One region of the Pseudomonas sp. 9.2(2024) genome, then DNA from elsewhere that is predicted to be linked to it. Evidence: predicted binding sites of a transcription regulator. Region 1 holds the regulator's gene; each other region holds the start of a gene.
The links. The regulator FliA, encoded in region 1, starts transcription of late flagellar genes. The targets are predictions, from matches to a motif close to CTAAAGTTTNNNNNNNNNNNGCCGNTAA.
Positions count from the first base shown of each region.

Region 2: a site for FliA is predicted at 4,765-4,792, ahead of ABFB52_RS04790 (methyl-accepting chemotaxis protein). Genes of this name have one in related genera too.
Region 3: a site for FliA is predicted at 5,822-5,849, ahead of ABFB52_RS24970 (methyl-accepting chemotaxis protein). Genes of this name have one in related genera too.
Region 4: a site for FliA is predicted at 4,031-4,058, ahead of ABFB52_RS01650 (methyl-accepting chemotaxis protein). Genes of this name have one in related genera too.

Region 1 covers NZ_CP155585.1:2,007,242-2,015,275, forward strand. The annotation lists gene flhA (flagellar biosynthesis protein FlhA) at 1-1,796, shown strand, start outside; gene flhF (flagellar biosynthesis protein FlhF) at 1,808-3,148, shown strand; gene fleN (flagellar synthesis regulator FleN) at 3,262-4,092, shown strand; gene fliA (RNA polymerase sigma factor FliA) at 4,089-4,829, shown strand; gene ABFB52_RS09040 (chemotaxis response regulator CheY) at 4,997-5,368, shown strand; gene ABFB52_RS09045 (protein phosphatase CheZ) at 5,387-6,175, shown strand; gene ABFB52_RS09050 (chemotaxis protein CheA) at 6,215-8,034, shown strand, end outside.
Region 2 covers NZ_CP155585.1:1,092,793-1,100,826, forward strand. The annotation lists gene ABFB52_RS04775 (glyoxalase superfamily protein) at 1-353, shown strand, start outside; gene ABFB52_RS04780 (AraC family transcriptional regulator) at 629-1,660, opposite strand; gene ABFB52_RS04785 (hypothetical protein) at 1,899-2,282, opposite strand; gene ABFB52_RS04790 (methyl-accepting chemotaxis protein) at 2,752-4,671, opposite strand; gene ABFB52_RS04795 (histidine phosphatase family protein) at 4,916-5,587, shown strand; gene ABFB52_RS04800 (phosphatase PAP2 family protein) at 5,584-6,405, shown strand; gene ABFB52_RS04805 (glycosyltransferase family 39 protein) at 6,470-7,903, opposite strand; gene rimJ (ribosomal protein S5-alanine N-acetyltransferase) at 7,972-8,034, opposite strand, start outside.
Region 3 covers NZ_CP155585.1:5,531,396-5,539,429, forward strand. The annotation lists gene ABFB52_RS24935 (energy-coupling factor ABC transporter permease) at 1-101, opposite strand, end outside; gene ABFB52_RS24940 (FAD/FMN-containing dehydrogenase) at 98-565, opposite strand; gene ABFB52_RS24945 (DUF1780 domain-containing protein) at 696-1,322, shown strand; gene ABFB52_RS24950 (MOSC domain-containing protein) at 1,319-1,846, shown strand; gene ABFB52_RS24955 (DUF3094 family protein) at 1,898-2,071, shown strand; gene ABFB52_RS24960 (NAD(P)/FAD-dependent oxidoreductase) at 2,135-3,433, shown strand; gene ABFB52_RS24965 (EF-hand domain-containing protein) at 3,645-4,052, shown strand; gene ABFB52_RS24970 (methyl-accepting chemotaxis protein) at 4,124-5,749, opposite strand; tRNA gene ABFB52_RS24975 (tRNA-Pro) at 5,910-5,986, opposite strand; tRNA gene ABFB52_RS24980 (tRNA-Lys) at 6,084-6,159, opposite strand; tRNA gene ABFB52_RS24985 (tRNA-Pro) at 6,165-6,241, opposite strand; tRNA gene ABFB52_RS24990 (tRNA-Asn) at 6,251-6,326, opposite strand; gene clpB (ATP-dependent chaperone ClpB) at 6,625-8,034, opposite strand, start outside.
Region 4 covers NZ_CP155585.1:349,404-357,437, forward strand. The annotation lists gene ABFB52_RS01635 (TonB-dependent siderophore receptor) at 1-2,273, opposite strand, end outside; gene ABFB52_RS01640 (FecR family protein) at 2,361-3,362, opposite strand; gene ABFB52_RS01645 (sigma-70 family RNA polymerase sigma factor) at 3,362-3,862, opposite strand; gene ABFB52_RS01650 (methyl-accepting chemotaxis protein) at 4,174-6,054, shown strand; gene ABFB52_RS01655 (SRPBCC family protein) at 6,114-6,581, opposite strand; gene ABFB52_RS01660 (amino acid adenylation domain-containing protein) at 6,605-8,034, opposite strand, start outside.

The DNA.
Region 1 (8,034 bases):
AGGCCTTCGGTGAGGTGGTGATCGGCGGTAACTACGTGGTCGGTATCGTGGTCTTCGCGATCTTGATGATCATCAACTTCGTCGTGGTAACCAAGGGTGCCGGCCGGATCTCCGAGGTGAGCGCGCGTTTCACCCTCGATGCGATGCCCGGCAAGCAAATGGCGATCGACGCCGACCTCAACGCCGGTCTGATCGACCAGGCGCAGGCCAAGGCCCGTCGTCAGGAAGTGGCCCAAGAGGCCGAGTTCTACGGTTCGATGGACGGTGCCAGCAAGTTCGTACGCGGTGACGCCATCGCCGGTCTGCTGATTCTGTTCATCAACCTGATCGGCGGTATGGCCGTCGGTATCTTCCAGCACAACATGACGTTCGCCGACGCCGGCAAGGTTTACGCCTTGCTGACCATCGGTGACGGTTTAGTGGCGCAATTGCCATCACTGTTGTTATCTACAGCTGCAGCGATCATGGTGACCCGTGCTTCCGGTTCGGAAGACATGGGCAAGCAAATCAATCGCCAGATGTTCGCCTCGCCCAAAGCGCTGGCGGTGGCGGCCGGTCTGATGGCGGTCATGGGTCTGGTGCCGGGCATGCCGCACTTCTCGTTCCTGACCATGGCTGCGCTGGCTGCCGGTGGCGCTTACCTGTTCTGGAAGAGGCAGAACGTGGCCAAGGTCATCGCGCTGGAAGAGGTCAAGCGTCAACAGGAACTGCTGCCGTCGCCAGCCCGCGCCATGGAAACCAAGGAGCTGGGCTGGGACGACGTGACCCCGATCGACATGATCGGCCTGGAAGTCGGCTACCGTCTGATTCCGTTGGTGGACCGCAACCAGGGCGGGCAATTGCTGGCGCGGATCAAGGGCGTGCGCAAGAAGCTCTCGCAGGATCTGGGCTTCCTGATGCCGACCGTGCACATCCGCGACAACCTCGATCTGGCGCCGAGCGCCTATCGCCTGACCCTGATGGGCGTGATCCTGGCCGAAGCCGAGATCTACCCGGATCGCGAGCTGGCGATCAACCCGGGGCAGGTCTACGGCACGCTCAACGGCATTACCGCCAAAGATCCGGCTTTCGGCCTGGAGGCGGTGTGGATCGAAGTCAGCCAGCGTGCCCAGGCGCAATCGCTCGGTTACACCGTGGTCGATGCCAGCACCGTGGTTGCGACCCACTTGAACCAGATTCTGTACAAGCACTCCAGCGAGCTGATCGGCCACGAAGAAGTGCAGCAATTGATGCAATTGCTGGCCAAGAGCTCGCCGAAACTGGCCGAAGAGCTGGTGCCGGGCGTGGTCACGCTGTCGCAGTTGCTCAAAGTATTGCAGGCGTTGCTGGCCGAACACGTGCCGGTGCGCGATATCCGCAGCATTGCCGAAGCCATCGCCAACAATGCCGCCAAGAGTCAAGATACCGCCGCTTTGGTGGCCGCTGTGCGGGTCGGCGTATCCCGCGCCATCGTCCAAAGCATTGTAGGGACTGAGTCGGAGCTGCCAGTTATCACGCTGGAGCCAAGGTTGGAACAAATATTGCTCAATAGTCTGCAGAAGGCAGGACAAGGCTCGGAAGAGGGCGTTCTGCTGGAGCCGAGCATGGCCGAGAAGCTGCAGCGTTCGCTGATCGAGGCGGCGCAGCGCCAGGAAATGCAAGGTCAGCCGGTGATCCTGTTGGTAGCAGGCCCGGTTCGCGCGATGCTCTCGCGCTTTGGTCGCCTGGCAGTTCCCGGACTGCATGTGCTGGCCTACCAGGAAATTCCGGACAACAAGCAAGTGACCATCGTTGCGACAGTAGGGCCCAACGGCTGAGGTAGTGGTTTATGCAAGTTAAGCGTTTTTTCGCCGCCGATATGCGTCAGGCCATGAAGCTGGTTCGTGATGAGCTGGGCGCTGATGCCGCCATCATTGGCAACCGCCGCATTGCCGGCGGCGTCGAGCTGACGGCGGCGCTCGATTACAAACTGTCGGCGCTGGCCCCGCGTGTTCCGAACATGGAACTCGAGGATGAGCTGCGCAAGACCCAGTCGCGCATCGTTACCGCCCAGGCCGAACTGAGCTTGCGTGGCGAAGCCGACGGCAACACCAATCGCCAGTTGTTCGCCGGGCTGCCGTTGACGGCCGGCCTGCCGCTGACCGCTGCCGAGCCGCTGACCGAACCGACCTACGAAGCTCCGGCCCGTCCTGCACCGGCGCCTGCAGCGGTTTCCGCTGGCGTCGACCCGCGTGCTCTGGACTCGATGCGTTTCGAGCTCAACAGCCTGCGCGAACTGATGGAAGTGCAACTCGGCACCCTGGCCTGGAACCAGCTGCAAGGCAGCCGTCCGGCCCAGGCCAATCTGTACCGTCGTCTGCAACGCATCGGTTTGTCCGGCCCGTTGTCCCGTGATCTGCTGTCGATGATCACCGAGATCGACGAACCGCGTCAGGCCTGGCGCATGCTGCTGGCGCACCTGGCACGAATGATTTCCGTACCGGAAGTCGAGCCGCTGGAAGAGGGTGGGGTGATTGCCATGGTCGGTCCTGCCGGCATGGGCAAGACCACCACGCTGGCCAAACTGGCCGCCCGCTACGTGCTCAAGTACGGCGCGCAGAACATCGCGCTGGTGAGCATGGACAGTTTCCGTATCGGCGCACAGGAGCAGCTCAAGACACTGGGCCGCATCCTCAATGTGTCGGTGACCCACGTCGATCCGGGCCAGTCCCTGGTGCAGGCGCTGGATCCACTGCTGCGCAAACGCGTGGTGCTGATCGATACCGCCGGCCTGCAAGCCAGCGATCCGGCCCTGCGCATGCAGCTGGAAAGTCTGGCCGGTCGTGGCATTCGCTCAAAAAATTATCTGGTCTTGGCAACCACCAGCCAGAAACAGGTTCTAACCGCCGCTTATCACAGTTACAAGCGTTGCGGGCTGGCCGGCTGCATCCTGACTAAACTGGATGAGACGGCCAGCCTTGGCGAAGTGCTGAGCCTGGCGATCAGTCATGAACTGCCGGTCGCCTACCTGACCGACGGCCCACGGATTCCGGATGATCTGCATCTGCCGCGCCGTCATCAACTGGTCAGCCGCGCCGTCAGCGTGCAAATGCAGGAAGAACCCAGCGAAGAAGCCATGGCTGACATGTTCGCTGATATCTACCACAGTCCGACCAAGCAGGTTGGCTGAGGTAATGAACCGTTTTTGTACCTACATCGATGGTCTGCCATGCATTGTTCCGGTTGTGAACGCGCAGCCAGTAATGTGGCCTCCGTCTATGCAAGACAAGGTAAAGAAATAACATGGGCAGCATGCATCCCGTACAGGTGATCGCGGTGACCGGCGGCAAAGGTGGCGTCGGCAAGACTAATGTGTCAGTGAACTTGTCCCTGGCGCTGGCAGAGCTTGGCCGTCGGGTCATGCTGCTGGACGCCGACCTGGGGCTGGCGAACGTCGACGTTCTGCTGGGCCTCACACCCAAACGCACCCTGGCCGACGTGATCGAAGGCCGCTGCGAGCTGCGCGACGTGCTGTTGCAAGGCCCCGGCGGAATCCGCATCGTGCCGGCCGCTTCCGGCACCCAGAGCATGGTTCACCTGAGCCCGGCCCAGCATGCCGGCCTGATTCAGGCGTTCAGCGACATCGGCGACAATCTCGACGTACTGGTGATCGACACCGCTGCGGGTATTGGTGACTCGGTAGTCAGTTTCGTTCGCGCAGCCCAGGAAGTGTTGCTGGTGGTCTGTGACGAGCCGACCTCGATCACCGACGCCTACGCGCTGATCAAACTGCTGAACCGCGATTACGGCATGAATCGCTTCCGCGTCCTGGCCAACATGGCCCAGAGCCCGCAGGAAGGTCGCAATCTGTTCGCCAAGTTGACCAAGGTCACGGATCGCTTCCTCGACGTCGCCCTACAATACGTCGGCGCGGTGCCCTACGACGAAAGCGTGCGCAAGGCGGTGCAGAAGCAGCGTGCGGTCTATGAAGCCTTCCCGCGTTCCAAGTGCGCACTGGCGTTCAAGGCGATCGCACAGAAGGTCGACACCTGGCCGCTGCCCGCCAACCCGCGCGGCCACCTCGAATTTTTCGTCGAGCGCCTCGTGCAGCAAACGGCAGGACCTGTGCTATGACCGCCAGCGGTATGAATTTCTACAAGAAGTCGGCGCGTGACGCGCAGTACGAGCTGATCGAGCGTTACGCGCCACTGGTCAAACGCATCGCCTACCACTTGCTGGCGCGATTGCCGGCCAGTGTGCAGGTCGAAGACCTGATCCAGGCCGGGATGATCGGCCTGCTCGAAGTCTCGACCAAATACGACGCCAGCAAGGGCGCCAGTTTTGAAACGTACGCGGGCATCCGGATCCGCGGTGCGATGCTCGATGAAGTCCGTAAGGGGGACTGGGCGCCACGCTCGGTTCACCGCAATACCCGTATGGTCAGCGACGCAATTCGCTCGATTGAAGCTAAAACCGGCCGTGACGCTAAAGATCACGAAGTTGCGGCCGAACTCCAATTGAGTCTCGACGATTACTACGGGATTTTGAACGACACCCTGGGCAGCCGGCTGTTCAGTTTCGACGACCTGTTGCAGGACGGCGAACACGAAGGGCTGCACGAGGATGGCGCCAGTGCTCATCTGGAGCCGTCGCGCGATCTGGAAGACGAACGTTTCCAGGCCGCGCTGGCGGACGCGATTGCCAATTTGCCGGAGCGTGAGCGACTGGTGTTGGCGCTGTACTACGACGAAGAGCTGAACCTCAAGGAGATCGGTGAAGTCCTTGGCGTCAGTGAATCGCGGGTCAGCCAGTTACACAGCCAGTGCGCGGCCCGCTTGCGGGGGCGTTTGGGGGAGTGGCGAGCGCGCTGAAGGCAGTGTGGGGACACTGCGAACGAGGCTGGTGCGGTGGTGAACGGCACCGGTCTCGATCTGTCGTGCTCCAGACAGTCATCGAGTGTTTTGCCGGATTGATTGAAATGGCGCGTCCAGGTGCTGGGCGCGTTTAAGACTGCTTGGAGGTCGAATTGAACAAAGACATGAAAATCCTCATCGTTGATGACTTCTCAACGATGCGGCGGATCATCAAGAACCTGTTGCGTGATCTGGGGTTCACCAACACCGTTGAAGCCGACGATGGCACCACTGCCATTCCGGTACTCAACAGCGGCAGCATCGACTTTCTGGTGACCGACTGGAACATGCCCGGCATGACCGGTATCGACCTGCTGCGCCACGTGCGTGCCGATGAAAAGCTCAAGCACCTGCCAGTGCTGATGGTGACCGCTGAAGCCAAGCGCGAGCAGATCATCGAAGCGGCCCAGGCCGGCGTTAACGGCTACGTGGTCAAACCTTTCACGGCCCAGGCGTTGAAAGAAAAAATCGAGAAGATTTTCGAACGCATCGGCTGATGAACGCGCGGGGGAGCTATGGAGCATAACGAATCTTCACAGGGCGATTTTGAGTCGACCCTGAAAAAACACGCGGTCGAACTGGTCGAGAGCCTTGAAAAAGGCAAGTTCGGCGACGCTGTGCAACTGATCCATGAGCTCAATCAGACCCGTGACCGTGGCCTGTACCAGGAAGTGGGCAAGCTCACGCGTGAACTGCACAGTGCGATCGTCAATTTCCAGATCGATCCGCACATGCCGCAGGCTGAGGAAGTGTCGCAAATCACCGACGCTACCGAGCGCCTGAGCTACGTGGTCAAACTGACCGAAGCTGCCGCCAACCGCACCATGGATCTGGTGGAAAGCGCGACCCCTGTGGTCAATGGCCTGGCTGACGAAGCCCAGGCCTTGAGCGCCGATTGGGGCCGCTTCATGCGCCGTGAGGTCGGGGCTGAAGAGTTCCGTGAACTGGCGCGCCGGGTCGACGGTTTTCTGGCACGCAGCAGCGCGGACAACCGCGCGGTGTCGAGCAATCTGAACGACATTCTGCTCGCCCAGGATTACCAGGACCTCACAGGCCAGGTGATCAAGCGCGTGACCCAATTGGTCACCGAAGTCGAAAGCAACCTGCTCAAGCTCGTGCTCATGGCCAGCCAGGTGGACCGCTTTGCGGGCATCGAACATGACCGTGCGGCGATGCTTGCTGAAAAAGATCCACAAAAACATCTCTCGCAGGGTGAAGGTCCGCAGATTCATGCCGATAAACGAGAAGACGTTGTGTCCGGTCAGGACGATGTGGACGATTTGCTATCCAGCCTTGGATTTTGAGTTTTTTTGGGTTTTTAGACCTGTAGGAGCACCCCATTAATGAGCTTCGGCGCCGATGAAGAGATCCTTCAGGATTTCCTGGTTGAGGCCGGCGAGATTCTTGAGCAACTGTCCGAACAACTGGTCGAGCTGGAAAGCCGCCCGGATGACGCAGATCTGCTCAACGCAATTTTTCGCGGTTTCCACACTGTAAAAGGGGGCGCCGGCTTCCTTCAGCTCAACGAGCTGGTGGAGTGCTGTCACATCGCCGAAAACGTGTTCGACATCCTGCGCAAGGGTGAACGACGCGTCGATGCAGAACTGATGGACGTGGTGCTCGAAGCGCTGGACGCGGTGAACAGCATGTTCAGCGAAGTCCGCGATCGCAGCCCGATCACCGCCGCCACCCCGGAACTGCTGGCCGCCCTGGCGCGTCTGGCCGAACCGCAATCGGCGGATGAAGCCCCGGCTTCGCCTGTCGCCGAGATGATCGAAGAACTGGTCGTCGAAGGTGATTCGGGTGACATCACCGATAACGAATTTGAACAGTTGCTGGACTCGCTGAACGCCGTCAAGGCCGAAGCCGAAGCCCCGGCGGCTGCCGCTGCACCTGCTTCCACCGAAGCGGCCAGCGATGAAATCACCGACGCCGAGTTCGAGTCGCTGCTCGACCAGTTGCATGGCAAAGGCCAGTTCGCGGCCGACGCCGTGGCACCGGCGGCCGCTGCACCTGCTGCTCCGGCGGCGGGCGACAGCTCGGACATCACCGACGACGAATTCGAGGCCTTGCTCGATCAGTTGCACGGCAAGGGCAACTTTGCCGTTGATGCGCTGGAGTCGGCGATTGCTTCGGTTCCTGCAACGGCTGCTCCGGCAGCGGCTGCGGCCGGTAGCGATCTGATCAGCGATCACGAGTTCGAATCGCTGCTCGACGATCTGCATGGCAAAGGCAAGTTCACTGACGTCGCCACCGGTGCCGTCGTGACGGCTGGCAATGCTTCTGCTGTTGCAGCGCCTGCTGCGAAGGCCCCGGCCGCTGCGGCAAAACCTGCTGCAAAAGCGCCTGAGCCGAAAGCCGAACCGGCCAAACCGGCTGCCGCTGCGGCACCGGCTCCGGCCCGTGCACCGGCGACGCCGCCACCGGAAAAACCGGCGAGCGAAGCCGAGACCACCGTGCGTGTGGACACTGCACGTCTCGACGAAATCATGAACATGGTCGGCGAGCTGGTACTGGTGCGTAACCGTCTGGTGCGCCTGGGCTTGAACAGCGGCGACGAGTCGATGCAGAAGGCCGTGTCGAACCTCGACGTGGTCACCGCCGACTTGCAGACCGCGGTCATGAAGACCCGGATGCAGCCGATCAAGAAAGTCTTCGGCCGCTTCCCGCGTCTGGTTCGCGACCTGGCACGCCAGCTCAAGAAAGAGATCAACCTGGAACTGGTGGGCGAAGAGACCGACCTCGACAAGAACCTCGTCGAGGCACTGGCCGACCCGCTGGTCCACTTGGTGCGCAACGCGGTTGACCACGGCATCGAGTCGCCGGAAGAACGTGAAGCTTCGGGCAAGGCCCGTGGCGGCAAGGTGATTCTGGCGGCCGAGCAGGAAGGCGACCACATCCTGCTGTCGATCTCCGACGACGGCAAAGGCATGGACCCGAACGTCCTGCGCGCCATCGCCGTGAAACGCGGTGTGATGGACAAGGATGCCGCCGATCGCCTGAGCGACACCGAGTGCTACAACCTGATTTTCGCCCCGGGTTTCTCGACCAAGACCGAGATCTCCGACGTGTCCGGCCGCGGTGTCGGCATGGACGTGGTGAAGACCAAGATTTCCCAGCTCAACGGTTCGATCAACATCTACTCGACCAAGGGCCAGGGCTC
Region 2 (8,034 bases), 910 kb from region 1:
CCACCCCGATCCTGCGGATTTTCGATGAAGCCAAGGCCGTGGAATTCTACGTCGACTTCCTCGGCTTCAAGATCGATTGGCAGCATCGTTTCGAACCCGGTTTCCCGTTGTACCTGCAGGTCTCGCGCGGCGAGTGCGTGCTGCATTTGTCCGAACACCACGGCGATGCAACACCGGGTTCGGCCCTGCGGATCGAGACCGATGAACTGGAGGCGTTTCAGCAGCAGTTGCTGGCCAAGGAATACAAGTTTTCGCATCCACAGATTCAGGCCATGCCCTGGGGCAGCCAGGACATGACCATCGCCGATCCGTTCGGCAATCGTCTGGTGTTCACCAACGCGATCAGCCTCTGAGCCAAAAGCCCCCTCACCCTAACCCTCTCCCAAGGGGAGAGGGGACTGACCGAGGTGTCTATCGTCATGCATCGACCTGAAAGATCGTGGCGATTATGGATTCACAGAAGCGTTTTCAGTTCGGCGTAGATCGTGAGTATTTCGCGGTCGGCTCCCTCTCGATTATGGATTCACAGAAGCTCTTTCAGGTCGGCGTAGATCATGAGCATATTGCGGTCGGCTCCCTCTCCCTCCGGGAGAGGGCTGGGGTGAGGGGACTGCTGTGAGCCGTACTCTTACTCGCCACCACCACTAACCCGGTGAGTCTGCCGAAACTCACCGGGCGGCATCCCGCGTCGGCTCTTGAAGGCGCGGTGAAAGGAGCGTGATTCGCTGAAGCCCAGATACTGGGCGATGTCCTGAATCGGCAAAGTGCTGTTGAGCAGGTAATGCTCGGCCAGTTCCTGGCGCAGTTCATCGAGGATCTGCTGATACGACGTGCCGGCCTGATGCAACTGGCGTTGCAGCGTGCGTACCGACACGGCGAGATGTTCGGCCACTTGTTCCTTGCGCGGCAGGCCTTCCTTGAGCAACTGGCGCAGGATGCTTTTGACCCGCTGCTCCAGCGACGCATCCTCCAGTGTCGCCATCAGACTTTGTGCGTGTTCTTCCAGGGTGCGCAGCAAATGTGCATCGGCCTGGCGCAACGGCAACTGCAAATACGGCAACGGCACGATCAGCGCTGAATACGCCTGATCGAACAGCACCGGGCATTCAAAAAACTGTTCGTACTGCGCCAGCGTCGTGTCCGCCGGGATCGAGTGTTCCAGCCACACGGCGGCCGGCGACAGTTGGGTGTCGGCGATCCAGCGCGCGTATTGCAGCCAGGAGCCGAGTACGTTTTCCACCAGATGCCGGCGAATCCGCGGCCGCTCAAAGCGACAGCTCCAGATCAGGTGTACGTGGCTGTCGTGTACCTCGGCGCGGCTGACGCCCATGTCGCCCACCAGTTTTTCGAACGGCATGATGCGGCTCATGGCATCGCCCAATGTCGCGCAATTCATGGTGATGTAACCCAGCACGCTCCACGAGTTGGGCAGGACGAAATTCGCCGCGTTGAGGCCGAACAGCGGATCGCCCGAGTGTTCGCAAAAGTAATCGAGCAACCGCTCATGGGTTTCCCCCGGCAAGCGCAGACTGTTGTCGCTCAACTGCTGCGCCTGCAACCCGGCCGCCGCCAACGCAGGCTCGATGGCCAGGCCCAGATGTTCGGCATGGCGCAGGTACTTGAGCAGCGGTGGGACGGAGGTGAAGCCGAGCGATTGCATGACCGAATCCTCTTGATCGAGGCCGCCGGGGGCGGATGAGCGCTCTGAAAGGTAATTTGAATCCGCGAATAAAGTAAATGGCTGACGCTTGCGCGACTTTGAGGAGGAGGTGATCAACCCTTGGGGGATTTGAGCGAGACGAGCCTTAAGTCTTTGTGACAAAGTCCGCGTCCTACGGGCTTTGTCATTGAACGATCAGTAAGAAGCGGCGAGCACACCGCACTCGCCACCTCCCGCATCAGTCCGTCGGCACGACCTTGTCCAGCGCACGGTTAACGGCCAGTTCGGCGATCATCACGATCTGGGCGATGCCTTGCAGGGTCTTACGGTGGCTGCCTTCGACCAGCGCCACATGATTGTTGAGCATGACGGTGGCGGAGCCGAGGGATTCGCTGGCGTCCACCAGCAGGGATTCGGTGTCGGCTTCGGGGTGAGCCTGGTAGAGGGTGTTGGGTTTGTAGGGCGCGGCCATGATGTGGGCGCTGAGTGGGCCCAGGTGATAATCGAGGGCGCGTTCGGCGGCTTCATTGAAACGTTTCGAGCCGGGGCATTCGTAGGGGGATGCCGGATCCGGGATGATTGTGGGATCGGTGAGCGGTGGGTTTGGCGTTACCTTGAACATGGGTGACTAACCTCTGGTTGAGGCTGCACCTTTTCGCCGCTAAGCAAAAGGGTGGCAGCTGTGCGCAAGTTAGCGGACCGGTAGTCACCCACAACCCGGCGCACCCGAAGGTGCCATGCGCACAGCCACCATCAAGTGCAGGCTGGCGCCTGACTGGATTCGACATGTGCAACCGTAGGGGACATTCCGAACCGCTAAGTTCGATCACTGGAAATCAGTGACGCAATCAAATTACGCAGCCAGCCCAAGGCGCACAAGCCGGCGGATTCTGGCGTAGCCGTAGGCAACGGCGCAAGGTTTTGTGGGCTTCGGGACGTATCACGGCGTGTCCTTAAACACCCCTGATCAAGCGTGTGTAATTGCGTTTCAGAACGCGTCATCCACTTCCTGAAGTTGGCAATTTCAGGACAAAAAAGAAGGGCAGCTTTTCAGCTGCCCTTCTTTGTACATCGGCTTTCGTGTGCAGGGTTTACACGCGGAAATGGCTCACCATCTGCTGCAACTGCCCACCCAACCGCGCCAGTTCAACGCTGGACTTGGCCGTCTCATCACTCGCCGCAGCGGTCTGTTCCGACACGTCACGGACGTTGATGATGCTGCGGCTGATTTCTTCGGCCACGGCGCTTTGCTGTTCGGCGGCTGCGGCGATCTGCTGGTTCATCGACTGGATGTTCGACACCGTGCGGGTGATGTTTTCCAGCGAGTCGCCGGCCTTGCGGGTCAGGGCCACGCTGCTGTCGGTCAGGGCGCGGCTGTTGTTCATCACGGCGGCCACCTGCTGCGTGCCGTTCTGCAGACCGGCCACCAGACCTTCGATTTCCTCGGTGGATTTCTGCGTGCGCTGGGCCAAGCCACGGACTTCATCGGCGACCACGGCAAAACCGCGACCGGCCTCACCGGCACGGGCCGCTTCGATGGCAGCGTTGAGGGCCAGCAGGTTGGTCTGTTCGGCCACAGCCTTGATCACGTCCATGACGCTGCCGATCTTGTCGCTTTCCTGCTGCAGCACGCTCATGGCTTCGGTGGAACGCACCACTTCGCTGGCCAGACGCTCGATCTGGGCGATGGCTTCGTTCACCACTTTGTCGCCTTCGCGGGCTTCGCCGTCGGCGGCGGCTGCGGCTTGCGAGGCTTCTTCGGCGTTGCGCGCGACTTCCTGCACGGTGGCAGTCATCTCGTGCATCGCGGTGGCGACCTGATCGGTCTCGACCTTCTGGCTGTTCACGCCGGCGCTGGTCTGTTCGGTCACGGCCGACAGTTCCTCGGCGGCGCTGGCGATCTGGGTCACGCCGTCGCGGATGCCGCTGATCAGATCGCGCAGGGTCACGCCCATGCGGGCGATGCCTTGTTGCAGCACGCCGAGTTCGTCGCGGCGGGTGACGATCACGTTCTGGCTCAGGTCGCCGCTGGCGATGCGGTCGACCACAGCCATGGTTTCCTGCAGCGGACGGGTGATCTGACGGGTGATGATGAAGGCAGCGATGATGCCGACCAGCAACGCCAGCAGGGTGCTGATCAGTTGCAGGGTGCGGGCCTGGGCGCTTTCTGCATCACGACGATCGAGCTGGATCTGATACAGCTGTTCGCTCAGGGTCACGATGGTCGCGCCCTGATCGGTCATTTCCTTGCGCGCCTGCACCGCATCGGTGTTGGCGTTCTTGAAGGCCTGCAAGGCGCTGCGGTAGTTGGTCAGTGCGGTTTCCAGCTGACGCAGGGCGTCCTGCTGCGAACTGGCGAAATGCACGTTCAGTGGCTTGAGGCTGGCAATGGCCACGTCCAATTGGCCGACGGCTTTCTGCTCGGTCTCGGCGTTGGCCGTGGCGGTGTAGCCGCGCACTTCGTAGCGCGCCAGGATGAACGCTTCCTTGGCGGCGGTGACGGCCTGGAACTGCTCGAAACGCTCATCGCTCAACGGCATTTGCTGGACGCGGTTGCTCAGCGCTTCGATCAGGCCGTAAGCCGTCGCGGCACTGGCGGCCATCGAGTCGCGCGCCGTGTTGCCGGTGCGGTAGGCGTTACGCATTTTGTTCAGAGACGTCTGGTACTCGGCGATGGTCGCCGCCTGCTCCTTGAGCAGCTTGACGTTTTCCGGGCTCTTGAAGCTGCTGATCAGCTTCTGCTGTTGTGCGGCGAACCCGTCGAGGGTGGTCTGCACGTTCTGCGCGGCGGTTTCGTCGCCGTTGGTCAGCATGTATTGCAGGCGCACCACGCGCAGTTTGGTCAGGCCAGCGTTGAGCTGGGTGATGTCGCTCATCCAGTTGCTGCGGTCAATCAGGCCGCCCAGGCTGGTCCAGCCGGTGAGCGCCAGGATGCAGGTCAGGGCCAGGACGAGGCCGAATCCGAGCCCCAGTTTCAGGTTCACGCTGATGTTGCCGAACCAGCTATTCATCAAAAATCCTCCAGAAAAACGTTGTGCGTCTTGATCGTCGGTCAGGCTGGAAGATTGTTGTTTTTTTGCGCCAGCAAGGGTGTAAGCAGGACTGTATCGGCCGCAAATCCGAGAGCTGAAAGGTTTTTGTCCTACGGAATTTGTAACAGGCACTCACAAGACTTTTTTCACATGGGTTTCACTGCCTGCCCACGCCGTGCTCTCTAACCTCGCCGCATCGAATGACAAGTGATGGCGGCTTTTTGTGGAATTGCGACTGAGTCTGTTCGGCGTCAAGCGCTCGATTGATCTGAGCGGTCTGGCCCGTTTTCGAAACACCTGGGTGGTATTGGCAGCCTCGGTGCTGGTCATTCCGCTGACCCTCTGGCTGCTGGCCCCGGCGGCGGTGCCGGACCTTGCCCACGGCAATGTGGCCGGGGCGCAGGCGCTGAAGGACGGTTGGAGCAAAGGCGAAATCATCGTGCTGGTGCGTCACGTCGAGCGCTGCGATCACTCGAAAGCCCCGTGCCTGAGTGGCAATGATGGCATCACCGACCGTTCGCGCAGTGTCGCGGTGAGCGTCGGCGCGCAGTTCGAGCAGTTGGGTCTGGACAAGGCCGACGTCTACAACAGCCCGATGGTGCGCACGGTGCAGACCGCCGGCTACATGTTCAACAAGGCCGCGACCGGCGAAGACTGGCTGATCAGTTGCAAGGGCCGGATGCTGCAGGACGCGCTCGCGCACAAAGTCCCGGGGCGCAACCTGATTCTGGTGACCCACAGCGAATGCATGGCGCAGCTGGAAAAAGACCTCAAGGTGCCGGCCTCGACCCTCGGTTACGGCGCATCGCTGTTTGTTTCCGCCGCCAGCCCGGCGGCCCCACAGATGCTCGGCTTCATTGAAGCCTCCGACTGGCGCACGGTGACCACCCAATGAAATCCCGCTTTTATGCTTACAACTTCGGCATCCCGCTGCTCTGCGCAGCCGTGGTTTTTCTGATGTTCGACATGACCAACATCGACATCGCTTTCAGCAATTTGCTGTTCGATCCACTGACCCACACCTTTCCGCTCGACAAGATTCACTTCTTTGAAAAACTGACCCACAAGTGGGCGCGGATCATTCCGAACTGGACGGCGGAAATTGCCTTGATCGGCGCGATGTTGTCGTTTGTTTGGCCACTGGTTAAACCGCAAAAACATCCGCGTCTGGGCGGTTTTCTCGAGCGCAGCAAAGTCGCGCCGGTGCTGCGCTTTGCCGCCGATCACCGTAGGGACTTTCTGTTTGTGGTCGTGGCTTTCGCGGTCTGCACCGGGGTGATCCATTTCCTCAAGGCGCACACCAGCGTTTACTGCCCGATCGAGACCACGCTGTACGGCGGAAAGATGCCGCACATCGAGTGGTACAACAATTTCCAGTTGTTCCACGAAGCGGGTGAAGGGCGGTGCTGGCCGGGTGGCCATGCTTCCGGTGGTTTCACCATGCTGGCGCTGTACTTCGTGGCGCGTCGTTATCAATGGCGCTTTTCCAGCGCGTTGTTGTGGGGCTCGCTGCTGCTCGGTTTTGTCTACGGCACCACGCGGGTCCTACAGGGCTGGCACTACATGTCCCACACGTTCTGGGCCGGTATCTTCGTGTGGCTGGCGTGTTTGCTGACGGCGCTGGCGTTCTACGGACGGGCTCGTCTGGAATTGCCGGTGTTGAGCAAGCGTGAGCGGAAGGTGTTCGGCGCACAGCCTGAGGTTTCTGTCTGAGCTCGCCGCTGAAATGAAAAAAACCGCCATCACCGGCGGTTTTTTTGTTTGTGCTGTTGTGGTTTCAATAGCCCACGAAGTAATACGCCTGGCGCCCGACCATCATGGTCTTGTGGACTTTCAGCGGGGCGGCGGGTTCGCTGTCCCCCGACATCACGGCGATGTTCGATGGCGATGCGCTGAGAAAATCCTGAAGCTGTGCATCGGTGTCCAGGCCCTTGAGGACGCTTTGGGTGTAGAACACGCTGGCGCCGCCGACCCGTTCGTTGGCTTGAAACAACGCGACCTGATTGCCGCTCGCCTGCAGGGCCTGAATGTGTTCGGTCAGCGGCAGGAACGACAGGTGTTTATCGGCGTTGGGCAGTGCCCATTGCGCGGCGCCAAGGTAGCTGGCGATGACCACCGCCAATATGCCCGCCGCCACTGTCTGACGATGCCGGGCGATGCGTCCGACAAAACCGTTCTTGTGATCCTTCAACTTGTCGAACAGCACGCCCGCATATTCCGCTGCAATCACTGCCGCTGCGGGTGTCATCGACATCAGGTACACCGTGCGTTTGCTCGAGGCCAGGGTCAGCAGGATGAACTGCGCGATGATCCACAGGCTGAAAAACAGCAGGTAACGGTTGGCCTTCAGTTCCTTGCGAAAATGCCAAAGGCCCAGGTACACCAGAATGTTCCAGGGCAGAAACGCCTGCGGCAGCTTGGCGAGGTAGTAGTAAAACGGCTCGTAGTGGCCGGCTTCGACGAACGATCCGCTGAAACGTCCGACGCTGTTGGTCAGCAACACTTCGCTGACTGCCTGGATGCCACCACGCTGATAGAGCACGGCGAGCCAGATCATCAGCGGGATCAGGCCGACCAGGGTCAGCAAACCCGGACGCAGCCAGTCCGTCAGCTTGAAGCGCTTGTCCATCAGGTTGTCGGCCAACAGATAAGCGAAAATCACCACACCCGGCATCGCCAGCCCGAGCACGCCTTTGCTCAGCGTGGCAATCGCAATCCCGACTACAAACAGCAACGAATTGCCTGATGTCGGTGCTCGCTGCGCCTGGAAGAACGCCAACAGTGCCGTGGTCACTCCAAGTGCGAGCAACGCATCCTCGCCGACCCCGCGCACGTTGCTCCAGTAACTGGCCATGGTCGCCAGCAGAATCCCCGCCGTCCAGGCGATGGCCTTCGGGCGTTCGAACCGGCGCAGCATGGCGTACAGCAGCATCACGCTGAGCAATCCGGCCACCGCCGACGCCAGTCGCACCGCCCAGGGCGAGACACCGAAAACCCGCAGGGCGCCGGCGTCCAGCCACAGGCTCAGGGGCGGTTTTTCCAGAAAGGGTTCGCCGAACAGGCGCGGTGTCACCCAGTCGTTGTCCAGGTGCATCTCCATCGCAATGCCCGCCACCCGGGCCTCGGTGGAACCTTGCAGTTGATGGTTACCAAGGGCGAAAAAGAACTGCAGAGCGGCAAGCAGAAGCAGGGAAGAGGCGGCACGCGACATGGGTTCAGGCAACCGGAAGTGAGCGGAACCCCGAGCTTACGCGGCCAATCCTTAATAATTTGTGAACGTCACGACAGCGGCCGCGACCAGCGTTGCTCCTGCGTTTCGAAACGCGGATTGACCCGCGCCGT
Region 3 (8,034 bases), 2.7 Mb from region 1:
TCGACCCACGGTGCGCGGACAATCGCCCAGAGCAGCACCGGCAGGTAAATCAACCATCCCAGCAGCAGGCTCGCAGACGACAGCAGCTCGGCGCCGATCATGGGCGAGCCTGCTCCAGCGCCTCACGTAGTTCAGCCGCCTGGGTGTATTCGTGCCGGGCCAGCAAACGCCCGTCCTTGAGCTGCAGCCAGAGCACCGCGCCTTCGGCCCCGGGGTAGCGCGAGGCCACGCGACTTTCGCGATCAAGCAACACTCGATAGCTGTAGTCACGCATCGCCGGAACGGCGAACATCTTCGCGATCAGCGCCGGCATGCGCTGGATATCGGCGACAAACACCGCATGCCGCGCCTCCAGATAGCCCTTGGGCTGATCGGCCATGGCTTGCTTGAGCAGTTTCGCACCGTCCATGTCACGCGCCACCAACAGCGTCGTAGTGCGGTCATCGAGAGTAAACGGCTGATCGTACTGGTCCAGCAGCGTCCAGGGTGCCAGTCGCTCACCTATTTCCAGCGCATGGGCCCATAGCGGAACGACAGCGAACAATAACAGCCAGCGAAATTTCACATTCAGCCCCTTTCATTCGACGTTAATACACGGTGCCCTCAGTCTACACCGCCCCTCCCGACTGCCCACTGATGCACTTTGCCGCGCGAACGCTTTCTGCTTGTCGCAATTGAACGCTAAGCTAGGGCCTATGGATGACTCAGATTATTTACGCCTGCTGACCATCGCGGCCGAGCAAGCCAACGCATTCCTGTCCAATGCCCGCAAATGGGAGCGTGAGCGTTGGGTCTGCCAGCGCCTGCTGCAAGGCTTGAACATTCCTTATCGTGCCGACGAATTCGCGCCCGCCGGTGAGCCGCCGGACGTTTTGTTTCGCGACGCCAATTTCGAGGTGTTTTTCGTCCTCGACGAGGGCCGTCGGCTCAACGACGAATGGCGCGATGAGCTGCAACGTCGGCGCAGTGCGTTTTCCCTCAGCCAACTGGTGCGCCGTGAAGCCAAGCCACGGCGGATTCCGGCCAATGAATTTCTGCTGAGACTGGCGCCGACCTTGCGCAAGAAAGCGCACAACTACAAGGAACGCGGCATGGATCTCGGCGAGCTGGACATCATTGCCTTCGCCAGCCTCAAACGCGAAGTGCTCGACCTCAACAGCCATTTTCCGCCGCCCACCGAATATTTGCGTCAGGGCTGGCGTTCGCTGTCGCTGGTCGGGCCGACCTTTGCCCGGGTGTTGTTCGCCCATCCCGATGCCCCGGACTTTCTGCGCGGTAACCTGGGGCGCAGCATCGTGTTCGATGTCGGGATCAGCCTGTGACGCCACTTCAACAATTGATTGCCGATGTTCCGCAGACCGGATGCGTGCGCTGGATTGGCGTGCGCCCCGAGTCACGGGGGCCGATGCTTGCGCTCGATGCGGTGGAGGCGCGGCTTGAAGCCGGGCTCACTGGCGATCACGCTCGTCCCGGGGTGCGCAATGCGCGGCAGGTGACGCTGATTCAGTGGGAGCATCTGGCCGTGATCAGCGCCCTGATGGGCCGGTCGGCCGAACAACCGGTCACGCCTGAAGATCTGCGGCGCAATCTCGTTATAAGCGGGATCAACCTGTTCAGCCTCAAGGGGCGGCGCTTTCGCATTGGTCAGGCGATTTTCGAAACCACGGGCTGGTGCCAGCCGTGTGCGCGCCTGCAAAACAACCTTGGCCCCGGAACATTCCAGGCCGTGCGCGGGCATGGCGGAATCACCGCGCGAGTGTTACAAAGCGGGATCATTCGCCTCGGGGACAGTGTGTCTGTCGAACCGGTCCCGGACAGTGGCTATGCTGCGTTCAATCCCGGTTGAAAACCGCTGTAGCGTGTTCTCATTCAGTAACGTCTACCTGACGAGGCCTTTATGACCAGCCGCCTGAACCCCGAAGACCAGAAGCATGTCGAAGAGTACCTGCAGTTGTCCCAACACCGTGTCGAGCGCCGGCCATTCCGGCCGTGGATGCTCCTGGTGCTGGTGCTGGCAGTGACTATTGGTCTGGGCCTGTTGAGCCGACTTATCAGTTACCTGACGCTATGAGCTGCATCGCGCTCGCTCGGGTAGCCGTACCGATTTCCTTTCAAAACCTTGCGAGCTATCCCTATGTCCCATCGTATTGTCATTGTCGGCGGCGGCGCCGGCGGTCTGGAGTTGGCTACCCGTCTGGGTAAGACTCTGGGCAAACGCGGCACCGCCAGCATCATGCTGGTTGACGCGAACCTCACGCACATCTGGAAACCGCTGTTGCACGAAGTGGCCGCCGGATCGCTGAACTCTTCCGAAGACGAACTCAACTATGTCGCCCAGGCCAAATGGAACCACTTCGAGTTCCAGCTGGGGCGCATGAGCGGGCTCGATCGTGAGCAGAAGAAGATCCAGCTGGCTGCCACCTACGACGAAAACGGCGTTGAGCTGGTTCCGGCGCGGGAAGTGCCCTATGACTCGCTGGTGATCGCGGTCGGCAGCACCACCAACGATTTCGGCACCCAGGGCGCCGCGCAACACTGCCTGTTCCTCGACACCCGCAAACAGGCCGAGCGCTTCCACCAGCAACTGCTCAATCACTATCTGCGTGCTCACGCCGGGCAGACCGATGTGGTCCAGCAGATCAGCGTGGCCATCGTTGGCGCCGGCGCCACGGGTGTCGAACTGGCGGCCGAGCTGCACAACGCCGCCCATGAACTGGCGGCTTACGGTCTGGACCGAATCAAACCGGAAAACATGCACATCACCCTGATCGAAGCCGGGCCACGGGTGCTGCCAGCCCTGCCTGAGCGCATCAGCGGGCCGGTGCACAAGACTCTGGAGAAACTCGGGGTCAACGTGATGACCAACGCGTCGGTCAGTCAGGTCACCGCCGACAGCCTGATCACCGCCGATGGCAACGAGATCAAGGCCAGTCTGAAAGTCTGGGCCGCCGGGATCCGCGCACCGGGTTTCCTCAAGGACATCGACGGTCTGGAAACCAACCGCATCAATCAGCTGCAAGTGCTGCCGACGCTGCAGACCACCCGCGACGAAAACATTTTCGCCTTCGGTGACTGCGCCGCCTGCCCGCAACCGGGCTCGGATCGCAACGTTCCACCTCGGGCCCAGGCCGCGCATCAACAGGCCTCGCTGCTGGCCAAGTCGCTGAAACTGCGCATCGAAGGCAAGACCCTGCCGGAGTACAAGTACACCGACTACGGCTCGCTGATTTCGCTGTCGCGTTTTTCGGCGGTGGGTAACCTGATGGGCAACCTGACCGGCAGCGTGATGCTTGAGGGCTGGCTGGCGCGGATGTTTTACGTGTCGCTGTACCGCATGCACCAGATGGCGCTGTACGGGCCGTTCCGCACGGCGATGCTGATGCTGGGCAGCAAGATCGGACGCGGCACCGAGCCACGCCTGAAGCTGCACTGATGTAATAACACCGTGGGGGCGGGCTCGCCCTCACGGTGTTTTGTCTTCTACTGTATCTGCCCCCTGCTTTCCCCACCTTCGCTTACAAACGTCCCGCTCCTCGACACAGACGCGATACACCGCCACCGCTTAATGGCCACACCCGAGCACAACTGCTCCGGCTTGATCGCCCTTAACGTGTGGTTGCGCAGTGCAACCGAAGGAGAATGCAATGTCCCGTACTTCGAAAATCGGCAAAAACTCCCTTGGCCTGCTCGGTGCCGTACTGGCCGGCGGCCTGATGCTGTCCGGCTCGGTGTTCGCCGCGCAACCGCTGGCCCAGGGCTACATGGTTGCCTCGGCTGAAACCTCGGTGAAAACCCCGGAAGGCAAATGCGGTGAAGGCAAATGCGGCGATGCGTCGATGGCCAAGACCGACACCGATGGCGACGGCAAGGTCTCGCGCGCCGAGTTCCTGAAGGTCGCGCCGAAGTCCGACTTCGACAAGATCGACACCAACCACGACGGCTTCATCGACAAGCAAGAGGCGTACAACAACGTCAAGGCCAATTTCGAAGCCAATGGCAAGAAAATGCCGAAAGGCCTGTTCGAACACCTGAAAGACCAGGATGGTGCCTGATTTTCAGCCTGCCCGACAAAACAAGCCGCGCGATCTCTGACGAGAAGCGCGGCTTTTTCACGCCTGCACGATTACAGCTGGAAGCGTCGCACCATGCCCTGCAAGGCGTTGGCCAGTTGCGATAGTTCATGGCTGGATGCGTTGGTTTGATCGGCACCCGCCGCCGAGCGCACCGACAGATCGCGAATGTTCACCAGATTGCGATCCACTTCCCGCGCCACCTGCGCCTGCTCTTCGGCGGCGCTGGCGATTACCAGATTGCGTTCGTGGATTTCGTGGACCGAGGCTGTGATCGTCTGCAACGCTTCACCGGCCCGCTCGGCCAGCACCAGGGTGGTGGCGGCGCGCGAGGCACTGGCCTGCATCGACTCCAACGCCAGGCTCGAACCGCTGCGCATGCCCTGCACCATCTGCTCGATTTCCTGGGTCGATTGCTGCGTGCGATAAGCCAGCGCCCGGACTTCATCGGCAACTACCGCAAATCCGCGCCCGCTCTCCCCGGCCCGCGCGGCTTCGATGGCTGCGTTGAGCGCCAACAGGTTGGTCTGTTCGGCGATCGCTCGGATCACGTCCAGCACTTTGCCGATGTTTTGCGACTGATTGGCCAGCGATTGCACCAGTTCGCCGGTGTGCTCGACTTCGCTGGCCAGGGCGTTGATGGCCCCAGCAGTTTCGCTGACCCGTTCCTGGCCCAACTGTGCCGACTCGCTGGACTGGCGGGTAGCGTCAGACGTCGACACCGCATTGCGGGCAACTTCCTCGACCGCCGTGGTCATCTCGTTGACGGCGGTGGCGGCCTGTTCGATCTCGTTGTTCTGCTGTTGCAGCCCTTGCGTGCTGTCGTGGGTCACCGCGCTCAGTTCGTCGGAAGCAGTCGCCAGTTGCGTGGCCGAGCCGCTGATGCCCTGCAGGGTTTCGCGCAGGTTCTGCTGCATGGTCGCCAACGCCTTGAGCAAGCGGCTGACTTCATCATTGCCGTGGGTTTCGATCGGACGGGTCAGATCGCCTCTGGCGACGTGCTCGGCAGCGTCGACGGCGGCGCTCAAGGGGCGAACGATGCTACGGGTCAGCAACATGGCCAGGGCCACGGTTGCCAACGCCGCCAGAGCGATGAACAAGGTCACGATGGTGCGCGAGGTTTCGTAGTGGGCGGCAGAGTTCTGGCTTTCGGCGGCGACCTGGCGGGCGAACAGATCGGCCAGATCGTTGAGTTGCTTACCGGAGCCGTCGACCACGGTTTTCATGTCGACCAGCAGCAGCTTGGTCAGCTCATCGCGCTTGCCTTGCTCCGCGAGGGTGAACGACTGGGCGATGCCGGTGCGGTAGGCGGCGAAGGTTTTCTTGAACTGATCGTATAACTGCTGGCCTTCCGGGGTGGTCACCAGCCGGTCGTAGGCGGCGATTTTCTCGCTCAGTTCCTTGTCGCGGGTGTCCATCTGGCTGCGGTAGGTGGCGATGTTGGCCGGATCCTGATCCAGCGCCATGCGCAGGGAAATGGTGCGAATGCGCAACATGATTTCGCGGATCTCGTCGCCGCCGCGAATGCTCGGCAGCCACTGCGTCTCTACCGCCACTTCGCTGTCGCGGATGCTCGACATCTGCCCCAGCGCAAACACCCCGAGCAACGCCACGAGCACCGCAATCAGGGCAAAGCTCAGGGCGGCACGGGGAGCAATATTCAACTGACGAAGCAACATGACGAACGCCCTTTTTCTTGTATTGGCAGAATTCAGGAGCGCTTGATGCGGCAGGCCCCTTTCGTTAGCGGGCTATCGGCAAGTTGTATGACGACTTGAATGAAACATTTCCGCAGGGCAAAAAAAATCCCCGTATCTTTCGATACGAGGATTTTTAATATGGTCGGGGTAGGGGGATTCGAACTCCCGACATCCTGCTCCCAAAGCAGGCGCGCTACCGGACTGCGCTATACCCCGGTAAAAAAAAGGCGACCTTTCAAAGATCGCCTTCTTCGATCAGCGCTTTTGGCTTCTGATCTTAAGATTCGATCCCAGTATTACCTGGTTTCAAAAATGGTGGGTCGTGTGGGATTCGAACCTACGACCAATTGGTTAAAAGCCAACTGCTCTACCAACTGAGCTAACGACCCAAAAATGGTCGGGGTAAGGGGATTCGAACTCCTGACATCCTGCTCCCAAAGCAGGCGCGCTACCGGACTGCGCTATACCCCGGTTTGAAATTGGCTCCGTGACCAGGACTCGAACCTGGGACCCAATGATTAACAGTCATTTGCTCTACCGACTGAGCTATCACGGAACTACATATTTCAATTTACAACGGTGAAACTTGCAGCTTCTCGACATCGTTTTCGCATCGCTGCGTTCGTGTGTCTGAGGCGCGCTATTCTACAACCTAGAACACCTCTGTCAACCCCCTAAATTGCTTTCAAGTTAATGATTTGCAACTTATTTCAGATTTCTGCCCAGTGAGCTGAAACCGTGTTGGTGACTGACTGCGGGGCGCACTTTACAAGCCTTTTCCTTTGAGTTCAACAGCCTGGCGAAAAAAAAGGCCTCGCATTGCGAGGCCTTGATTACTTCACCACCGTCGAGCGTCAGTTGAACGTGATCTCGTCGTTCTCCACCACACCGGTCGCAGTCTCGCCCGGCATGAAGCGTCCCGACAGGATCAACTGCGCCAACGGGTTCTCGATCCAGCGCTGGATCGCCCGCTTCAGCGGCCGTGCGCCGTAGACCGGGTCGTAGCCGACGGCAATCAGCTTGTCCATCGCTTCCGGGCTCAGCTCCAGCTTCAGCTCGCGCTCGGCCAGACGGCTGCGCAGACGGCCCAGCTGGATCTCGGTAATGCCCGCGATCTGATCCCGCGCCAATGGCTCGAAGATCACTACTTCGTCGACCCGGTTGATGAACTCCGGACGGAAGTGGGTGGAAATCGCATCCATCACCGCTGCCCGTTGCGCTTCACGATCACCGACCAGTTCCTGGATCTGCATCGAACCGAGGTTGGAGGTCATGACGATCACGGTATTGCGGAAGTCCACCGTGCGGCCATGACTGTCGGTCAGACGGCCATCCTCCAACACTTGCAGCAGGATGTTGAACACGTCCGGGTGCGCCTTCTCGACTTCGTCCAGCAGGATCACCGAGTAAGGCTTGCGCCGTACCGCTTCGGTCAGGTAACCGCCCTCTTCGTAGCCGACGTAGCCCGGTGGCGCACCGATCAGCCGTGCCACGGAATGTTTCTCCATGAACTCGGACATGTCGATCCGCACCATCGCCTCTTCCGTATCAAAGAGGAATTCGGCCAGCGCCTTGCACAGCTCGGTTTTACCGACACCGGTCGGGCCGAGGAACATGAACGAGCCGCTCGGGCGATTCGGATCGGACAACCCGGCACGGGAACGCCGCACCGCGTTGGCCACGGCAACCACTGCTTCGTCCTGGCCGATCACGCGTTGATGCAACAGGCTTTCCATCTTCATCAGCTTGTCGCGCTCGCCTTCGAGCATTTTCGACACCGGAATACCGGTCCACTTCGAAACGACTTCGGCGATTTCCTCTTCGGTCACCTTGCTGCGCAGCAACTGGTTTTCGCTCTTGCCGTGCTGGTCGACCATTTGCAGGCTGCGTTCCAGATCCGGGATCACCCCGTACTGCAACTCGGCCATGCGGTTCAGGTCGCCTTTACGGCGCGCGGCTTCCAGTTCCTGACGGGACTGTTCGATCTTCTGCTGAATCTGTGCAGAACCCTGCACCTCGGCTTTTTCCGAGTTCCAGATTTCTTCCAGATCCGAATACTCACGCTCGTGGCGGACGATTTCTTCCTGGAGTTTTTCCAGGCGCTTGATCGCCGCTTCGTCGCTTTCTTTCTTCAGTGCCTGGGATTCAACTTTCAGTTGAATCAGGCGCCGCTCCAGACGATCCAGCACTTCCGGTTTGGAGTCGATCTCCATGCGGATGCGGCTGGCCGCCTCGTCGATCAGGTCGATCGCCTTGTCCGGCAG
Region 4 (8,034 bases), 1.7 Mb from region 1:
ACATAACGCACACCACCGCCCAGTCGCAGCCCGTCGAGTGCCGCGCTGTCGAACTTGTAGTCCGCCCACAGCGATGCCATATGTCGTGGCGCCTGGGTTGGCGAGTTGCCCTTGTTCTCGATCAAATTGGTCGGTGTGCTCAAGGTGCTGGTCATCGACTTCGAGTATTCAATGTCGGTGAAGGTGTAGCTGCCGAGCACTTTCAGGTTGTCGGTCAGCTGCATGTGCGCTTCAAGTTCCAGCCCCTGAGAGCGGACAGCGCCTACAGCGCGATAGAAGTTTTCCTGCGGCAGTTTGGTCGCCAGATTCTCCTGATCGATGCGGAACAACGAGGCGGTGAACAGGTTGTCAGTACCCGGCGGCTGATACTTCAAGCCCATTTCCCACTGCGTTCCATCGGTCGGTGCAAGAGGATTGCCAGCACTGTCCGCGTAGGAATTCGGGTTGAACGACTCGGAATAGCTGACGTACGGCGCGAGACCGTTATCGAACAGATACAGCGCGCCGGCACGGCCGGTGAGCTTGGTGCGTCGATCATTGATCTCGGTGCCGACCGGACGGCCCGCTTCGGCGATGCGGTTTTCGTCGGAGGTTTCCACCCAGTCCTGGCGCAGTCCCAGCGAGAAGCGCCACTTGTCCATCTCGATCAGGTCTTGCAGGTAAACGCCGGTCTGCTCCAGGCGCCGCAGATAGCTTGTCTCGCCGTACGGCGTAATAGCCGAATTGCCATACACCGGGTTGAACGCGTTGATCGGCGCCAGGCCGCCACTGGTCCAGTCGACCACGGTTTTGCGTCGCTGGTAATCCGCCCCCATCAGCACTGTGTGCTTGGTCGCGCCGGTGAAAAATTCGGCCTGGAGCATGTTGTCGACGATGAACGCGTGCAGACGTTCATCACCGCCGGTGTAGTAGCGATTCAATTCGTTGCTGGTCGGCGACGTCCAGCCATAGGCGTACACCTGATCCATGTTCACTTTGGAGTCGAGGTAGCGGAAATTCTGCCGCGCGGTGAAGACGTCGTTGAAGCGGTGTTCGAACTGGTAACCGAACGACTGCTGATCACGGGAGTAACCATCGATGCCCGGCTCGCCTTCGAAGAAATGCGGCGAAATGCGATTGCCGTTGCGTTGATGAATCGTGCCGTCGGCCGGCACGCCACCGTGATAGCCGCCGTACGGGTCATGCTGCAGATACGCTTGCAGGGTCAGCGAGGTGTCTTCGCTGAAGTCGACGCTGACGGTCGGCGCTAGGGCGAAGCGCTTTTCCTTGTTGTGGTCGAACTGCGTGTCGGACTGATCCGTTAATCCGATCAGACGATAGGCGATGCGTTTGTCGTCATCGACCGGTCCGCTGAAGTCAAAACCAACACCGCGCTGACCCTGAGTGCCGACGGTGGCTTGAACCTGGTGATAGGCCTCGTACAACGGTTTCTTGCTGGTCAGCGCCACCAGACCGCCCGGCGAGCTGCGGCCGTAGAGCACCGACGACGGGCCCTTCAGAATATCGACACGCTCAAGGAAATACGGATCGACCTGCATCGTGCTGTAGGTGCCGCTGTCGCCCATCGACTTGAGGCCGTCGAGGTAGATGTTATCCACCGAACCGTCGTTGAAGCCGCGCATCGCCACATAGTCGTAACGGTGCGTGGCGCCGTAAGGGTTGGTCAGTACGCCGGGGGTGTAACGCATGGCCTGGGACACGGTTTGCGAGCCCTGGTCATCCATTTGCTCACGGGTAACCACGGACACGCTTTGCGACGTTTCCAGCAGCGCGGTACTGGTTTTGGTGGCGATCTGACTGTGCGTCGCGTTATAGCCGTCCATGCTGCCCAGCGCGTTACCGAGGGTGAAGCCTTTGATGTCGGTGGTCGGCAGAGACAGTGCTTCGGTTTCTGCGACGGAGCGCAACACATAGCTGCTGCCATCCTGGCTGACCGCCTCCAGGCCCGTGCCTCCGAGCAAGTGGCTCAGGGCCTGATCGGTCGAATACTCGCCCTGTACACCCGGTGACTGCCGGCCTTGGGTTTGCTGCGGCGTCATCGACAACGTGATGCCCGCCTGGCGCGCGAACTGGTTGAGCGCATCGCCCAGCGGCCCGGCGGCGACGTTGTAGCGGTGGCTGCTGACCTCGCTGGCATTGGCCGCCATGCTCAGGCTCGGCATCACGCCAACGCCGAGTGCAGTAGAGAACAGCGCCGCCCGAACGGCGTGACGCAACAGGCCCGATTCGGCAGAGAAATTCAGAGGGTTCTTACAGGTAACGCGCGCAGTCATTGTAGGTTTCCGTAGGCAGTCGCGAAGGCTGAGTTGAAGTGCTTACTGACTAAGCCGGATTTGCCGCGAAAACCCGCCAAAATAATTTCAGGCCACAGACTCCAGCGTCACCCACCAACGAGTGCGGTAGCGCAATTGCACCGGCAGGGTCTGCGGCAGGATCGCCAGCAGCTTGTCGGTGTCCTCAAGACGGAACACGCCGGACAGGCGCAAATCCGCAATGTCCGACGCACAGTTCAGAAAGCCCTGACGATACCGGCTGACTTCGCTGAGGAAGTCGCCCAGCCGCATGTTGCGGGTCACGATCAGCCCGTCGACCCAGGCACCGGCGTCCATGTCCAACGGCGGCGCCGGGCGAATTTGATGGTGGTCGATCAAGTAGCTCTGACCGGCGATTGCTTCCGTCGAGTTGCCGGCGGAGTGAATCGCGACCCGGCCACTGGTGACGCTCAGGCGCGTGCATCCATCTTCCTGGCGCAGAATGAATCGCGCCTTGAACGGCTCGTAACTGCCATGACGACTCTGCACCCGCAGCGGTCGGTCAAATGGCGCACCTTCATCGGCACCGCCACAGGTGATGATGATTTCGCCACGGGTCAGTTTGATCAGCCGTTGCTGGGCGGTGTAATCGAGATCCACGCTGCTGGCGGTGTTGAGCTCGATCCGCGTGCCGTCCGGCAGCTGGAAGCCACGGCGCTCGCCGGTGGCGGTGGCGTAGTCGGCGCTCCACTGTTGCCAGGCGGAAGTGTCTTTGGCCAACCATCCCGCCGAGCCCATCAGCAGCGCGCCGGACAACAGCTTCAGTGCCTGACGTCGACCCAACCCCTGCGCACTGTTTTCCAGCGTATTGAACGCCACCTGCGCACCGGGCACGGCGCGCAGATTGTGGGTCAGTTCAGCTTGCAGAGACTGCACCCGTTGCCAGGCCAGTTCGTGATCATGGTGTTCGGCGCGCCATTGTTCGCACTGGCGATTCAGGCGCGGATTGCCATGGTTGTTGCGCAGACGCAGGAGCCAGTGAATGGCCTGTCGGACGACCTGTTGCGGTGGCTCGGCGCGTCGGCCAAGCGAGAGGTTATCCACCGGCATCAGTTTTCGTACCGCAGCACGTAGCAGTGAAACAGGGCGTCGGCGACGTAGCGTTCTACCGAGCGCAGGGACAGGCCCATCTGCTCGGCGATCTGCTTGTGGGTCAAACCTTCGCACTGAGCCAGCAGAAACGCCTGACGCACTTTCGGCTTCAAGCCTTCAAGCATGCGGGCGATGCCTTCGAGCAGTTCGATCACCAAGGCACGGGATTCGGCACTCGGGGTTTCGGCTTCAGGCAAATGGGCGATGGTTTCCAGATAGGCGCGTTCAATTTCTTCACGGCGCCAATGATCAATCACCAGCCCTCGGGCAACTGTGCGCAAAAACGCGCGAGGTGCCTTGAGTTCCAGACGCTCGGTGCGCTGCAACAGTCGAACGAAGGTGTCCTGGGCCAGATCCGCCGCATCGGCAGCATTGCCCAGCCGAGCGCGCAACCAGCCGTTGAGCCAGCCGTGATGACTACTGTAAAGCGCCTGTACTGCAAACTCAGGAGAGGACATGAACGCGACAGCCCGAACGTCACAAATGATAATTAGTCGCATTGTCATCAAGGGTTACAGAATTTGCAACCGGCGCTGCAAAACAGTCATCAAAAATTGACAGGCGAACGCTCTGGCACGCCGTTCGGCGGGAATCTGGCAGAAATGTCGTCCATTTCCCACAAAGCCCTAAGTTTTCTCCTAAGCGTGCCGACAGACTGGTGAGACATGCGTGCACCAAAGTAGAGCAGTCGTCAGAACGCTGCCTGCGCTGTACATGGAATGTTGCATCCGGAACGCATCCCCACTTTTCGCATAAGAAGTCCCATGAAATGAATCTCAAGTTCAGCCATAAAATCCTGCTGGCCGCCTCGGGCGTTGTGGTCCTGGCGTTCGCGCTGTTCACTTTGTACAACGACTATCTGCAGCGAAACACCATTCGCCAGAACCTCCAGTCCTCGGTCCAACAGGCCGGCGACCTGACCGCGAGCAGTGTGCAGAACTGGATGAGCGGGCGAATTCTGGTACTGCAAAACCTCGCACAGAACGTCGCCCATCAAGGCAAGAACGCCGACTTCCCGGGCCTGGTCGATCAACCGGCCTTCACCTCGAACTTCCAGTTCACCTACGTCGGCCAGGCCAACGGTGTGTTCACCCAGCGCCCTGACGCGAAGATGCCGGACGGCTACGATCCGCGTCAGCGCCCCTGGTACAAGCAGGCCGTGGCCGCTGACCAGACCATGCTGACCCCGCCATACATGGCCGCCGTTGGCGGTCTGGTGGTGACCATCGCCATGCCGGTGAAAAAGAACGGCGAGCTGCTCGGCGTCGTGGGCGGTGACCTGAGCCTGGAAACCCTGGTGAAGATCATCAACTCGGTGGACTTCGGTGGCCTGGGCCACGCGTTCCTGGTCAGCGGGGACGGTCAGGTGATCGTCAGCCCGGACAAAGACCAGGTGATGAAGAACCTCAAGGACATCTACCCGAACGCCGATGTGCGCATCCAGAAGGGCAACCAGAACGTGGTGCTCAACGGTCAGGAGCGCATCCTGTCGTTCACCCCGGTCGCAGGTCTGCCGAATGCCGAGTGGTACATCGGTCTGTCGATCGATCGCGACAAGGCCTACGCCGCACTCAGCCAGTTCCGTACCTCGGCACTGATCGCAATGTTCGTTGCTGTCGGCGCGATTGCGGTGTTCCTGAGCCTGTTGATCACCGTGCTGATGCGTCCGCTGATCACCATGGGCCGTGCGATGCAGGACATCGCTCAGGGTGAAGGCGACCTGACTCGCCGTCTGGTAGTGGAAAGCAAGGACGAGTTCGGTGAGCTGGGCAGTTCGTTCAACCAGTTCGTGGAGCGGATTCACGCGTCCATTTCCGAAGTGTCTTCCGCGACTCGCCACGTACACGACCTGTCGCAACGGGTGATGGCATCGTCCAACGCCTCGATCATCGGCTCCGACGAGCAAAGCGCACGCACCAACAGCGTGGCCGCCGCGATCAATCAACTGGGTGCCGCCACCCAGGAAATCGCCCGCAACGCCGCCGATGCCTCGCAACACGCCAGCGGCGCGAGCGAGCAGGCCGATGACGGTCGTCAGGTGGTCGAGCAGACGATTCAGGCGATGACCGAGCTGTCGCAGAAGATCAGCCTGTCGTGCACCCAGATCGAAACCCTGAACGCGAGCACCGACAACATCGGCCACATTCTCGACGTGATCAAAGGCATCTCCCAGCAGACCAACCTGCTGGCGCTCAACGCGGCCATTGAAGCTGCCCGTGCCGGTGAAGCCGGACGCGGTTTTGCGGTGGTGGCGGACGAGGTGCGTAACCTCGCTCACCGCACCCAGGAATCGGCGGAAGAGATCCACAAGATGATCACTTCGCTGCAGGTCGGCTCCCGCGAAGCGGTGACCACCATGAACGCCAGTCAGGCGTCCAGCGAGGAAACCGTTGAAGTGGCGAACCAGGCCGGTCTGCGTCTGGTCAGCGTGACCCAGCGCATCGGCGAAATCGACGGCATGAACCAGTCGGTGGCCGCCGCTACCGAAGAGCAGACCGCCGTGGTGGAAACCCTCAACGTCGACGTCAACCAGATCAACCTGCTGAACCAGCAGAGCGTGGCCAACCTCAATGAAACGTTGAAGGATTGCGATGCGTTGTCGCAGCAGGCCAACCGTTTGAAACAACTGGTCGACAGCTTCAAGATCTGATCGCTAGCGGTCAAAAAACAGCCCGCTGCGGAGTGATCCACAGCGGGCTTTTTCATGCCTTACACAAACAGCTTCTGCACATTGCCCATCGCATCATCGGCGAACCCCTGCACGAAATCCTTGAACCCCGGCAGTGCCTCTGGGCCGCCGCTGGCCGGTTCGGCAATGATCGTCCAGGTCGCCCGCGACTTGCCCGCGCCCAGCGATTCCACATTCATCGCCGCCCACAGATTGGCCACGCCCAGGGTGTTGTAGATCGTGGTCCAGGTCATGCTCAGCGCCTGGTCGTCCCGGGAGTTGAGTTGCTCGACCACCACGTTGCCATCCTTGAAGAACTTCTTGCGCAGCGAAGACACGCCTTCGCCGGTCATTTCGATGTGCGACAGGGCCGGAATGAAGCGGTCGAAACCGTCGAATTTGCCTACCACCGCCCACACTTGTCTGGCGTCCACCGGCACTTCCACCGAAGACACGACGTGGCAGCCGTGAGGATTCTTGATCAGGGTGTCGGGTTGAAGATTGCTCATGGTGTTGCTCCTTGGTGGTTGAGTCAGATGAAGTTGATTTCTTTCAGGTAGTCGCAGCCGCGACGCAGCAGCGCCGGGGATTTTTCCGGGTAGTGCGCGCCCATCTGCTGTACGCCGGCCTGGGCGTTGGCGTGGCTGATCAGGGAGATGTCGCCGATGTCTTCCTCGAAGCCGTTGAGGTAGAAACCGAGTACGCCGAACAGCGCGTTGTCGGCATCGACCCGGCCCAGTTGCTGCTGCCAGTCGGCGACGCTGACCAGCGAAAACTCGCTGCCGGTTTCGCGGAACGACGCAACGTAGGCGTCCCAGCTCAGAGGCTCCGGGTTATGCAGGTTGAATACCGCCCGTTCGGCCGAGTAGCGGCTGGCGTGGAAGGCGATGAACCGGGCGAGAAAATCCACCGGCATCAGGTCGAAATTCAGCGCGAAGGCCGGCACCTGCCCGAGCTGGATCGAGCCCTTGAGCATCAGCATCAAGCGGTTCTTGTGCGGCTGGCAGACGCCGCTGAGGCTGTTGAAACTGATGTTGCCGGGCCGATACAGATTGACCCGCACCCCACGCTCCCGCGCCCGCTCGAGGATGCGTTCGCCGACCCATTTCGACAGGTTGTAGCCGTTGCGGATGTAGATCGGCGGCGTCGGTGCGGCGGGCAGTTCCAGCACCCGGCCTGCGTCGTCGACGGTGCTGGAGGCCGACAGCGTCGAGACGAAATTGAACACCTTCTTGCTGCGTCCTTCGCACAGCCGCAGCAGTTCGAAAATCGGCTCGACGTTGTCCGCCGCCAGCGACTCGTAATCGAGCACGTGATTGACGTTGGCCGCGTTGTGCACCAGCGCGCCGAACTCGCGATCCAGTCGCTCGAAATCCCCATCGGCCAAGCCCAGTTGCGGCCGGCTGATGTCCGCCGAATAGACCCGCACCCGACTCAGGTCCAGATGCTCCAGCCGGTTCTCTCGCAGCGATTGGGCAAAGCGCTGCGCCGCCGTTTGCCCGCCGCCGTCGCGCACCAGACACGCCACCTCGCTGGCGCCCAATCCCAGCAGCGCCTCGACGATGTGCACACCGACAAAGCTGTTGGCGCCGGTGACGATCACCTTGTGCACGTCGCCCATGCGGCTGATCGGCAGCGGCTCGATGTCCAGCGCTCGCTCGGCGTCGGCCATCGCCTGGGCGCTGAGCACCGCGCTGTCATCGGTGCCGCGTACCAGGGTGGCGAGCTTCGTGATGGTCGGCAGTTCGATGAAGCGGTTGATCGAAATACTGCGACCGAACTCCTCCCGTAGACGCAGGAGCATGCGCGACAGCAGAATCGAGTGACCGCCGAGATTGAAGAAGCTTTCGTCGGTGGAAATGTCGCTGGTCGGAAGCTCCAGCAACTCACCCCAGATCTCCAGCAGCAGCGCTTCGTCGGCGTTGGCCGGCAGGCATTTCGGGCCGCTGTCCTGCACGCTGA